DNA from 4 places in the Dickeya lacustris genome. Region 1 is predicted to be linked to each of the others. Evidence: predicted binding sites of a transcription regulator. Region 1 holds the regulator's gene; each other region holds the start of a gene.
The links. Region 1 encodes LexA, which represses DNA repair genes until DNA is damaged. Its sites were predicted from a motif close to TNCTGTATGTACATACAGNA; they were not measured.

Region 1 (3,165 bases):
GCGATGGCGCATTTGTGAAGCAGGAAAATAGCCTGACGCTCAAGGCTGAAACCGCGACCCGGTTATTGTTGATAGACCTCGCCGCCTGAGCCATACATCAGCCACCCCTATTCATGACATTCAGGCGTTATCCCGCTCCGGTTGCGCCTCGCCCCACGCCGATACCACATTTCGGTGTTTTAATTTAGTCATGGTAAGATGAGGAAATTATCTCAACCTCGCCTCAGGGTTACTGCAATGGATCCAACCAATCTGGACACTCTCCTTGCCCAGGCTGAACAGCTTTGCCAGCAACGTCATGTGCGCCTGACCCCACAGCGGCAGGAAGTGCTGCGTTTAATGGCACTGCAACATGGTGCCATCAGTGCGTATGATTTACTGGATCTACTGCGTCTGTCAGAGCCACAAGCTAAACCCCCCACCGTTTACCGCGCACTGGATTTTCTTCTGGAACAAGGTTTTATCCACAAAGTCGAATCGACAAATAGCTATGTTCTTTGTCATCACTTTGAAGAGCATAGCCACACTTCGGCGCTGTTTATCTGTGACCGCTGTGGCCAAGTCACTGAGCGTCAAACGCAAGGTATTGAAGAAACATTGCAGCAACTAGCCAGACAGTCAGGATTTGCGTTGCGTCATAGCGTGGTGGAAGCACACGGTTTATGCGGCGAGTGTCAGAAAGTGGAGTCTTGTGAACATCGGGATAGTTGCAGCCATGACCACAGCATTGTGGTAAAAAAACGCTGACTGCGCACGCCAGAGGCGGGTTGCAAGAAGGCTTGCTCAAGAGGACTGCTAATGTTGCGTGAGCCTACAGGCAGCTTGTAATACGAAGGCAAGCACGCCTATTTCCCCTGATACCGGAGTGTGAAGTGGCACAGCACTTCACACAACTCGTTGCACTATCAGGTTCTCTTTCACTTAGCTCTCTTTTCACCTGGCCTTCTTTTTACCTGGCTTTATTTGTCGTCTCTTGGATTTGTCGTCCTCTGGCGCGCGGTTTACCGTCGCGCTGTAGACTATGCTTGGTGATAGCCATCGGTGTTGATTGGTTTATGACTGAGGCTGAATACCATCGCACGCCAGAGGGCGTTAGCGCCGATGGAATAAGCTCGACAGAGACAACCTACCCGCCAATGAAAGAGATACGGTTATTATTCACAAACACATCTATTCATGAACACATCGCGGTAATGAGGGCATTACCCCCAGTTACTATTACGGATGACCCCGACAGCCAGCCCTTCAATGGAGAACGCCTGCTCGCGTAAATCAACCACAATAGGTGAAAACTCTTTGTTTTCCGCCAGCAACTGCACCACGTTACCCTGTTTTTTCAGGCGCTTAACTGTCACTTCATCATCAATGCGCGCCACCACAACCTGCCCATTGTGCACATCTTGTGTTTTATGTACCGCCAGTAGGTCTCCATCCAGGATGCCTATGTCTTTCATTGACATACCGCTGACACGCAGCAAAAAATCCGCACTGGGTTTAAACATGGCGGGGTCAACCTGATAGTGGCACTCAATATGCTGTTGCGCTAACAGCGGCTCACCGGCAGCCACGCGGCCAATCAGCGGCAACCCCAGATCTTCCTCTTCCATCAGTAGACGGATACCACGGGAAGCCCCGGTGACAATCTCAATCACGCCTTTACGCGCCAATGCTTTAAGATGCTCTTCAGCCGCATTCGGCGAACGAAAACCAAGCTGACTGGCAATCTCCGCCCGGGTCGGCGGCATACCACTTTGAGAGATATGATCGCGAATCAGGTCATAAACCTGCTGTTGCCTGGTAGTTAATGTTTTCATTCCGCCCCCTGTTTGTTTATACAGTTTCGCTGTGAGTATATACAGGGATACTGCCAATGGGAACCGCGATATCGCCTATTGCGCGGAATTTTCCGCGCTTATGCAAGCCATTACGCAAAACGGCTCCATAATAGCGACACCCAAACCACCGCAGCGAATAAGCAAGCGACCAAAACCGCAGCAGAACCGATGTCTTTTGCCCGCCCGGATAACTCGTGATACTCGAGGCCGACGCGATCGACCACCGCTTCAATCGCACTGTTCACCAGCTCAAACAGCACGATCAACACCACAGACCCTACCAACAACAACCGCTCCAGCGTGGAAACGGGCAATAGCCCTGCGACAATCACCGCCGCCAGCAACAATACAGACTCCTGACGAAATGCGGCTTCATGCTGCCACGCCTGCTTCAGACCTTGCAGGGAATACCCGGCAGCTTTGACAATGCGAGTCATTCCTGTTGTCTTATTCATGATAACTCCACCTGTAATTTGTGATTGGCCGCAATTTTAACGCGTCCACATGATTGCATCACCACAGATATCCTGTTGGGTTTCTGTTATCCTTGGCGCGCATTGCTAACAAGAGGCTTTTGGTTGTTATGTCAGGTTGGCGTAAAATTTACTACAAGTTACTGAATTTCCCTCTAAAACTCTTAGTAAAGAGTAAGGTTATTCCACAGGACCCCGTTAACGAGCAACGTCTGGATCCTTCAAGGCCAATATTTTATGTGCTGCCTTACAGTTCTAAGGCAGACCTGCTGACGTTGCGTACAAAGTGTCTGGAGCTAAACCTGCCAGACCCACTGCAACCCCAGTATATTGATGGCAAAACGCTGCCTAGCTATGTTTTCGTCAGCGACGGCCCGCGCCTGTTTCGCTATTACGTGCCGAAACAACAGTCCATCAAGCTGTTTCACGACTATCTGGATTTGCACCGCAATAACCCAGAGCTGGATATACAGATGGTGCCTGTTGCAGTGATGTTCGGTCGCTCTCCTGGGCGGGAAGGCCAGCATCAGGGCATGCCGCATCTGCGCTTGTTAAACGGGATTGAGAAGCTGTTTGCCGTTTTATGGCTGGGGCGTGACAGCTTCGTGCGCTTCTCGGTGCCGGTATCCCTGCGTTACATGGCAACAGAGCATGGCACGGATAAAACCATCGCCCACAAACTGGCACGCGTAGCCCGCATGCACTTCTCTCGCCTGCGATTAGCGACAGTCGGCCCAAGGTTGCCCGTGCGTCAGGCGCTGTTTAATCAACTGCTGGCTTCCCGGGCAATTGCCAAGGCGATTGATGACGAAGCGCGCGTCAAAAAAATCTCCCATGATAAGGCCCAGCAAAACGCG
Region 2 (3,165 bases), 580 kb from region 1:
TGACTGCGTATTCAACACCGACTGCGGCCAGCGGAGAAACACCGGTATCGTGGTTGCTTGGGCCAGTGCTGTCTTTGCTGTCAGCGCGCCATACAAAACCACCCAGACGGGTATAGACGTCGAGATCGTCAACAATCGGGTAGCTCAATTTGGCTGCCAACTGAACGCCCTGAGCTTTGAAACTGCCATGGTTGCCTTCGGCGTATTTCATACGACCCAGCCAGTCATAGCCCATTTCAAAACCCAGGTACTGGTTTGCCTGATAGCCACCAAATGCACCAGCGCCCAACTGATTTTTGGACGGGTTGGTGACATTGTAGCCATTGCCAGTCAGGTTGGTATCGTGATACTGGGACCAACCCAGTTTACCACCTGCGTACCAAGTGTTATCGTTCGGTGCGGCTTGTGCTACGGTAGCAAAGCCAGCCAGTGCCACTGCAATCGCGATAGCTGTTTTTTTCATTTTACGCCTCATTATCATCCAAATCGGCAATTAGCGCTGAACGCTAATCCGCCTTTGGTTAAAATCCTTTCACGGAGACATTGCCCTCGGTGTAATAACTACTGCCAGTCAACTGACGTTATGATGAAGGGCAACTCCAGCGTGCTAAAGTCTACAACGTGGGGAGAAAGTTACAAGTATGATGTGACAGGCTCCTTGAAAAAACCGGCCATTCATACATAACTACTAACAATTAATCAGCGATTTTATCTGATTATTCTGAAATACCCTGATATTAAAACTTCGTGATTACAGCGCGGGCGCTGTATTTTCAGGGATGATGCTCAGAACAGGGGTTGTGGGTAAGAAAAATCCCAATATTCACTTAATGATACAATCCAGAGTGAATTCTCAGTGTGGAAAAGTGTCTTACGATTGTTTTTTCCTCTGAACGCAGGATGAACCCATAGGTATTTCCATGCAAAGCAGCGTTTTGTAACCGCACTTTTTGTTCATTATCCAGCTCGTTGTCTAACCAACACAGCACCGCGCTATAGTTGCCCGTCATCAACGCTCTCTCCATTGCGTCAACAATCGATATGGATTTAACGCGATAAAGCTCGACCATTTTTTCCAGCGGTAGGCCCGCCTGCTGCAACCACAGGCGGCTCAGTTTTTGTTGTGGTGACAACCAAAGTAACCAGCGTGATTGCGCCCCAAGTTGCTGTAAGAGCGGCAGTAACAGCGGCGTTAATAGCGTATGACCATCACTGTAAACAATTTCGCTGATAAACCCACCTGAGTTTGCCGTTGTCACTGTGCTATGGGCAGGGGATGAAGCATGACAAACGCTCGTGGTACGAATGAGTTGAGTCTGCATAAGTGTTGATCTCACAGTGATACTGTATGTAAATACAGTATCTGTTGTGTGGGCAAAGATCAATCAGAATTTCTGAAAGCGTCTCGCATAATCAGTATGTCATTGCCGCGATAACACATTTTGTCTTTGAAGATGTTGTGCGGCTGTGTTTAATTAATTGTTAAGAATGTGGATGCATTTAAAAATAAGGTTAAAACTTTCAATACAAGGAATAAGTAATGAAAAACCTATGTGAAAAAAGGATTTTGCAAGCGAAACGCGTCTTTGCGCCATTGGGTAACATTCTCTCGCGTTCTCAATTCGGTGGTTACAGCATTGCTGCTGATGGCGTTATTTTTGCTCTGGTATCCGGTGGTGAGCTCTATTTACGTGCGGCACCGGACAATGAAGATTTTTTTCTTGGCCGGCAGATAGCAAAGCTGGTGTATACCAAACGAGGTATCCCTGTGCCGTTGAATTATTATCTGGTTGGTGAAACGCTGTGGCGAGATGAAACAGCACTACTGGAATTAGGAATGCAGTCTTTACAGGGGGCCAGGCATGATAAAGCTGCCAGAGCCAGTCGTATTCGACTGAAGGATTTGCCGAATATCAATCACGATCTGGAGCGGTTACTCTGGAAAGTGGGGATCAAGAATATTGATGAGTTACACCGTTTAGGTGCGAAAACCAGCTATCTCAAATTGAGGTCTGTGAGTCAGCATTTGAGTGTGAATGTGCTGCTGGCGTTAGCCGGGGCAATTTGTGGTGTTCACCAGGCGGCCCTACCTCAAGGCGTGCGTAGCGAACTGATTGAATGGTTTGAACAGCATACGCCATCATATCGCTCAGTACGCGCCATCGCGCGTCATGAGCCTTGATGAGGCGTCTGCTGTGGTTAGTGTTACCTGTCTGCTGGCGGCGATGAAGATGATGAAGATAACGTGGCTGCTGTAGCGTGATGCGCATGGTCAATGAGCTGCTTTTTTAATTGCGTCAGTTCAGGTAACAAGCCTGTGATTAAGCGAATTTGTTGCAACACAAGCTGCTCATGGCTGTTTTTTTCTGGCGATTGCGCCTGGATGCGCTTATTCAGCGCATCTAACTCTTTCGTTAATGCTGCCGCATAGTGGCTTTGCTCCTGAGCCTTCTGGTGTAAGGCATCGCCCACATAGCAGACGGCATCGTTGAGCAACAGGAGCGTATCGGCAGAGCCAATGCGTGCGCGGTGAGCGCCGAGCGTTGAGATATAGCCGAGCAGGGTATGGTTCAGGCACATTAGGCGGAAGGCCTGCTCCAATGTGTCGGCTTGGGTGTGAGGCTCGGCAGACATGTTTGATACTACCGATGCCAGTTCTGCATCGCTGTTGTGGGCGTCCCGGCGGGCAATACGATAAGGTAGGCTGTTGTCCTTACCCTGATGATATTGCACCATAATGGCATCAAGATAGCGGCAATCATGCTCGACGGCTTTATTGATAACCGCATCCAGACGGCGAAACTTCCAGTCCGGCCAGATAAAACTCACCGCAGCCCAGGCGATAGCACAACCGAGCAAGGTATCGACAACGCGTGGAATCGCAACCTCAAGCCCCTCGCCCAACAGGTTAAAGCACATCAATACCAGCAGCGTAATAAACAGTGTCGCTTGTGCGTATTGCACCGTTCTAAGGGCAAAAAACAGCACACCACTCATGACTATCAACGCTAACTGCCCCTCTTGTGATGGAACGATATACAGTAGGGGAACGCCACATAACACGCCACCGATCGTGCCGATAATACGTAATGCGAGACGCCGCCGCGTTGCGCTGTAGTTAGGCTGGCAAACAAACAGGCTGGTGAGCAAAATCCAGTAACCGTG
Region 3 (3,165 bases), 1.6 Mb from region 1:
GCACGCCATCGCACCAGGAGAATTCGTGTTATTTTGCTACGGCGAACGGATTAACTAGCTCCCGCCCGCCTGCGCTTGTTGCCGGGATGGCGGAGTTAACGAGACGACTTCGCCGCTGCCTGTGTTTGTGTAAACGCATAATGCGACGCTGGCGTAGCAGGCTGGCTGGTCGGGGGATTCTGGTTTACCACATACTGCCCGTTGACCACGGCGATGGCGGGCAGTTGATGGGTTTTATTAAAGAAAGCATAGCCCGGCTGCAACTGACTCCAGAACTTATAATAGTTAGAGCGGCTATGGCGCTTCATATTTTGCTCCGTCATGCGGAACGGATAAATCGCCAGATCCACTTTTTGCTGCCCGTTACGCAGCGCTTTTTCCACATAGGTATAAATCTCGGCGATATATTGGTTGGTCATCGCATAACAACCGATAGACACACACTCGCCGTGAATCATCAAATAACGGCCAGAATAGCCGTGCGCCTTGTCATACTCATTCGGAAAACCGACGTTGATGGCGCGGTAATAATGGCTGTCTGGTTTGAGCTGTCGTAAATCAACCTGATAGAACCCTTCCGGGCTTTTAAAATCCCCTTCGGTCATTTTCGGGCCGAGACCGCCGGAATATTTACAGATGGGATAACTCTGCACCAGTTTGTATTCACCACCGACCTGGGCATAGAGCTCAAGTACCCGTTCTTCTTTGAAGATTTGAATGTACACGGGTGAACCGGCGGCAATCTGCTGTTGCTGCGCGACAACGGGAGAAACCTGATTGGCGTAACTGCTGTGGATGGCAGCGGAAGGCAAAATAAACAGCATCGCAAGTGAAAGCGCGATTTTTTGCATGGTAAATCCTGATTACTGGAGCGGTTGTCTTATCGTGATACGGAGTTGCCGTATTCCCTGTCGTTGTCTGTCAGGCTGTGTCCTGCCATTAGGCTGCATCCCGTCCAGATAAGCGACTGTTTTGCCAACTGGGGTGCAGGCTGATGCCGAGGCGCGCAGCCACATTATCACCGCATCTGTTTTATTCAAGAGGGGAAAACGAATAAAAAAACAGATTATTCTTATCAAGAAGCGGTGCGTCAGTGATGTGTTGCCTGTTTCGCATGATTACTGTATTTTTATACAGCATTGCGGGAGGGGTTATGCGCAAAATCATTCATGTCGATATGGATTGTTTTTATGCCGCCATTGAAATGCGGGATAATCCGCGCCTGCGTGATATTCCTCTCGCCATTGGCGGCAGCGCAGAGCATCGCGGGGTGATTGCTACCGCTAACTATCCGGCTCGTCGCTATGGCGTACACAGCGCGATGGCGACAGCCACCGCGTTGCGTCTGTGTCCGCATCTCACATTATTACCAGGCCGAATGGCGCTGTATAAAGAAACCTCTCGGCAAATCCAGCAGATTTTCTCTCGCTATACGTCGTTGATTGAACCGCTGTCGCTGGACGAGGCCTATCTGGATGTGACGGATAGCCCACACTGTAACGGTTCGGCGACGCTTATCGCGCAAGAGATCCGTCAGGCGATTCTCAGTGAACTGCAATTAACGGCATCCGCAGGCGTTGCGCCGGTTAAATTTCTTGCCAAGATCGCGTCAGAACAGAATAAACCCAATGGTCAGTACGTGATTACACCCGCGCAGATGGACGCCTTTTTGCTGACGTTGCCGCTGGAGAAGATCCCCGGCGTCGGCAAAGTGACGGCAAAGCGGCTGGCTGAGTGCGGCCTGCAGCGTGGGGCCGATGTTCGTCAATATTCTCAGGCTCAGTTGCTGCGAGAGTTTGGCAAGTTCGGCCACATCTTGTGGGCGCGCTGCCACGGCGTTGATGAACGGCCAGTATCACCTGATAGGTTACGCAAATCGGTTGGCGTTGAGAAAACGCTGGTGCAGGATATTCATGATTGGTCGGCGTGCGAGAAAGTGGTTGAGCAATTGTATCCAGAGTTGGAGCAGCGGCTGCGGCGGGTGCGCGCCGATCTACATATCGCCAGGCAAGGGGTTAAGTTGAAATTTGATGATTTTCGCCAAACCACGCAGGAGCATGTGTGGCCGGTGCTGCATAAACCGGATTTATTGCAGTTGGCGCACGAGAGCTGGGAGCAGCGGCGCGAGGCGCGAGGCGTCAGGTTAGTGGGGCTGCACGTGTCGCTCATCGACCCTCAACTGGAACGGCAGCTGGTGCTGCCGTGGGATTGAGTCCCGCCATCAGGCATGGCGGGTAGCGCATCAGGCGCGTTCGGGAATCGCCTTGAGCAACGCCTTTAGCAGCGTCCAATAACGACCGACGCTTTCAATGTGGACTTGTTCGTCAGGCGAATGCGGGCCGGTGATGGTCGGGCCGATGGAAACCATGTCCATGTGTGGATAGGGTTTTTTGAATAAACCGCATTCGAGGCCAGCGTGGATAACCATGATTTTCGGCGTGCTGCCAAACAGCGTTTGGTAGGTTTCGCGTACCAGATGCATGACCGGCGATTGCGCATCCGGCTGCCAGCCAGGGTAGCTGCCGCTGGCTTCGGTGTGGGCTCCGGCAAGCTGGCTGAGGGAGGTCAGCATACTGACGACATACTCTTTGCCGCTGTCTACCAGTGAGCGAATCAGGCAGTGAATCTCGGCTTGCGTCTCGGTCATGCTGACAACACCGACGTTCAGAGAGGTTTCCACCACGCCTTTTATCTCATCACTCATGCGAATCACCCCGTTGGGCAGCGCATGCAGCAGATTAATAAAACGCTGGCAACTGGCGGGGGTCAGCGCATCGGTATCGGTTTGCACTGCCTCCAGTACCAGCGTGATGTTTTTCTCGACAGCCGCCAGCTCGTGTTTGATAACCTCAAGATAGGCTTGTGCTGCGCGCTTGAGCGCATCAACGTGCCCGGCGCTGACAGCCAGTGTGACCGCGCCTTCGCGAGGAATGGCGTTACGCAGTGTACCGCCGTGCAGGTCTATCAGCCGGAAATCGAACGTATTGGCGTATTGCGCTAAAAAACGCACCAGCAGTTTATTGACGTTGCCAAGGCCCAAATGAATATCACACCCGGAATGGCCGCCTTTAAGCCCTTTGATTATCAAGCGGAAAGACTGATAGCCTTCAGGCAGCGCTGCACGCTCTAAGGGCAATTGACTGCGAAAATCGATGCCTCCGGCGC
Region 4 (3,165 bases), 2.0 Mb from region 1:
GCTGTGCCAGCGTTACCGCGCGCAGGTGCAACTGTGCCCTGTAACCTGTTATTTCCCGGACGTGTTAAGCCTGATGCGCTCGGTGAAAGGCGTCGGGGCGAGCTGGCTGCATGCCGGGCGAGCGCCGGGCAGCCTGAGCCGCCGCCAACTGGCAGCGCTGGAGGGGCGCTATCCGCGCCACCCGCAGGGCTATCCACTGACTTATCAACGTGTTTTTGGAGTGATTTATCGTGACTAAACGCTGGTTTGTGACAGGGACTGACACCGAAGTGGGAAAAACGATAGCCAGCGTGGCGCTGTTACAGGCTGCTGGCCGCGCCGGTTTTCGTAGCGCAGGGTATAAACCCGTCGCCTCCGGGTGCGACATGACGGCGCAAGGGCTTCGTAACAGCGATGCGCTGGCATTACAGGCCAATAGCCGCGTGGCGTTGCCTTATGATGCCGTCAATCCATTGGCGTTTCTGGAGCCGACCTCGCCGCATATTGTGAGTGCGGCGGAAAACCGTCCCATCGATTTTTCCACCCTCAGTCAGGGCTTGCATACGCTAGGCGCGCAGGCTGATTGGGTGTTGGTTGAAGGGGCAGGCGGCTGGTTTACGCCGCTCTCCTCGCAGCACACCTTTGCCGACTGGGTGGTGATGGAGCGCTTGCCGGTTATTTTGGTGGTTGGCATTAAGCTTGGCTGCATTAACCATGCCATGCTGACGGCGTTGGCGGTGCGCCAGGCTGGGCTGGCGCTGGTCGGGTGGATTGCCAATGATGTGGTGATGCCCGGGCCGCACCATCAGGCCTATTTACAGACGCTGCAAGCGCGCCTTGGCGCGCCGATGCTCGGTGAAATACCGCACCTTGCCGCGCCGATGCAGCAGAATCTGGGGGCTTACTTAAATATTGCTTTACTGAGTGACTAACCGGTGAGGTGACACCCGAGAGCGGGACGCTGATTTCCGCTCTTTCTGATTGAAATTGATAGTGAAAACCAACTTGAAAAACCCGTTGAATCTTTGCGTCGCGCCATATCGCCATGCGGTACGTCCGCGCCGTGTCGTCGTTTTTTTTATAATAAACCGGAGCTCAACGCAGTAAATTTTGTTGAAGAGGGCCGTTTTCGCCCGCTGACGCCAAATCGGTGACATCGCGCCGAGACAGGGCACACGGGCGCTTGTGGGAGTTATCCACCATTTCTGTGGATAACCGTGTGTATTAGAGTTAGAAAACGTGCGCTAACCGAGAGCTGGCGCGGCTTTCGCCCGGTTTGATGCTAATCTCCGCTTTTTTCATATTTTCTTTAAAATCAATCAAATAATTAAAATCAAGTCACTTTTGTGGCAATTGGCGTGCGCACGGGCGTCCTGGCTGACTGGTCAGCGCAGAGAATTTGAGAAAGAGAATTTCTGGGGATAATTATCCGATTTTTTGCTGGATACCAATGCCGGTCTATGCTAGTCAAAAAAGCATGACGCGATGTCAACCGCATGGTTAAGAATGGCTTGATGCTGTCTTTATATCCAGTATTATGTTCCACACTGCATCGCCGTATTTCATGCTATTTTTTCTGTCAGCCGTTTACATCGTGAGTCGAACGTTCAATGAGTAAAGTGTTCACATTGCATTCCGCGTTTCAGCCCGCAGGCGACCAGCCTGAGGCCATTCGGCGGTTGAAAGAGGGGCTGGAGGATGGGCTGGCGCACCAAACGTTGCTGGGCGTCACCGGTTCGGGCAAAACCTTTACTATCGCCAACGTGATTGCCGATTTGAACCGGCCAACCATGGTGCTGGCGCCCAATAAAACGCTGGCCGCGCAGTTATACGGCGAAATGAAGGCGTTTTTCCCGGACAACGCGGTGGAGTATTTCGTCTCTTATTACGACTACTATCAGCCTGAAGCGTATGTGCCAAGTTCAGATACCTTTATTGAAAAAGACGCGTCGGTGAACGAACATATCGAGCAGATGCGTTTGTCGGCCACGAAAGCGCTGCTGGAGCGGCGTGATGTGGTGGTGGTGGCGTCGGTCTCCGCCATCTATGGCCTCGGCGACCCGGACTTGTATCTGAAGATGATGCTGCATTTGACGCAAGGCATGCTGATTGACCAGCGCGCTATCTTGCGTCGGCTCGCCGAATTGCAGTATTCCCGTAACGATCAGGCGTTTACGCGCGGTACGTTTCGCGTGCGCGGCGAAGTCATCGATATTTTCCCTGCCGAATCTGATGAAATCGCATTGCGCGTCGAGCTGTTTGACGAAGAGGTCGAGCGCCTGTCGCTGTTTGACCCGCTGACCGGCCACATCATACAAACACTGCCGCGTTACACCATCTACCCGAAAACCCACTATGTGACGCCGCGTGAGCGCATTTTGCAGGCCATGGAGGAGATAAAGGTCGAGCTGGCGCAGCGCCGTGAAGTGCTGCTGGCGAACAATAAACTGCTGGAAGAGCAGCGGTTGATGCAGCGCACCACCTTCGATCTGGAAATGATGAATGAGCTGGGGTACTGCTCCGGTATCGAAAACTACTCGCGCTTTTTATCTGGCCGTGGGCCGGGTGAGCCGCCGCCAACCTTGTTTGACTATTTGCCCGCTGATGGTCTGCTGGTGATTGACGAATCGCATGTCACGATCCCGCAGTTAGGCGGCATGTATCGCGGCGATCGGGCGCGCAAGGAAACGCTGGTGGAGTATGGTTTTCGCTTGCCGTCGGCGCTGGATAACCGGCCAATGAAGTTTGAAGAGTTCGAAGCATTAGCGCCGCAAACCATCTATGTGTCGGCCACGCCGGGCAAATATGAGCTGGAGAAATCCGGCGGTGAGATTATTGATCAGGTGGTGCGGCCGACCGGCCTGCTCGACCCGGAAGTGGAAGTCCGCCCGGTGGGGACGCAGGTGGATGATTTGCTGTCGGAAATTCGCAAGCGCGTTGCCGTCAACGAGCGCGTGCTGGTCACGACGCTGACCAAACGCATGGCGGAAGATTTAACCGACTACCTGGAAGAGCATGGCGAGCGCGTGCGCTACCTGCATTCGGATATCGACACCGTCGAACGCGTTGAAATCATTCGCGATTTGCGTTTGGGTGAGTTTGACGTGCTGGTGGGGATCAACCTGCTGCGTGAAGGGTTGGATATGCCAGAGGTGTCGCTGGTGGCGATTCTGGATGCGGACAAAG

Region 2: sulA (SOS-induced cell division inhibitor SulA) is a predicted target of LexA. The motif match lies at 1,343-1,362, and genes of this name have one in related genera.
Region 3: dinB (DNA polymerase IV) is a predicted target of LexA. The motif match lies at 1,120-1,139, and genes of this name have one in related genera.
Region 4: uvrB (excinuclease ABC subunit UvrB) is a predicted target of LexA. The motif match lies at 1,495-1,514, and genes of this name have one in related genera.

What each region holds. Positions count from the first base shown of each region.
Region 1 covers NZ_CP114280.1:1,955,931-1,959,095, forward strand. The annotation lists gene O1Q98_RS08830 (pirin family protein) at 1-89, shown strand, start outside; gene zur (zinc uptake transcriptional repressor Zur) at 238-747, shown strand; gene lexA (transcriptional repressor LexA) at 1,203-1,814, opposite strand; gene O1Q98_RS08845 (diacylglycerol kinase) at 1,925-2,290, opposite strand; partial or broken gene plsB (glycerol-3-phosphate 1-O-acyltransferase PlsB) at 2,419-3,165, shown strand, end outside.
Region 2 covers NZ_CP114280.1:1,380,582-1,383,746, forward strand. The annotation lists gene ompA (porin OmpA) at 1-463, opposite strand, end outside; gene sulA (SOS-induced cell division inhibitor SulA) at 828-1,322, opposite strand; gene O1Q98_RS06150 (TfoX/Sxy family DNA transformation protein) at 1,541-2,182, shown strand; gene yccS (YccS family putative transporter) at 2,206-3,165, opposite strand, start outside.
Region 3 covers NZ_CP114280.1:3,547,937-3,551,101, forward strand. The annotation lists partial or broken gene O1Q98_RS15985 (class II glutamine amidotransferase) at 1-58, shown strand, start outside; gene dpaA (peptidoglycan meso-diaminopimelic acid protein amidase) at 96-851, opposite strand; gene dinB (DNA polymerase IV) at 1,154-2,212, shown strand; gene pepD (beta-Ala-His dipeptidase) at 2,243-3,165, opposite strand, start outside.
Region 4 covers NZ_CP114280.1:4,353,920-4,357,084, forward strand. The annotation lists gene bioC (malonyl-ACP O-methyltransferase BioC) at 1-238, shown strand, start outside; gene bioD (dethiobiotin synthase) at 231-911, shown strand; gene uvrB (excinuclease ABC subunit UvrB) at 1,590-3,165, shown strand, end outside.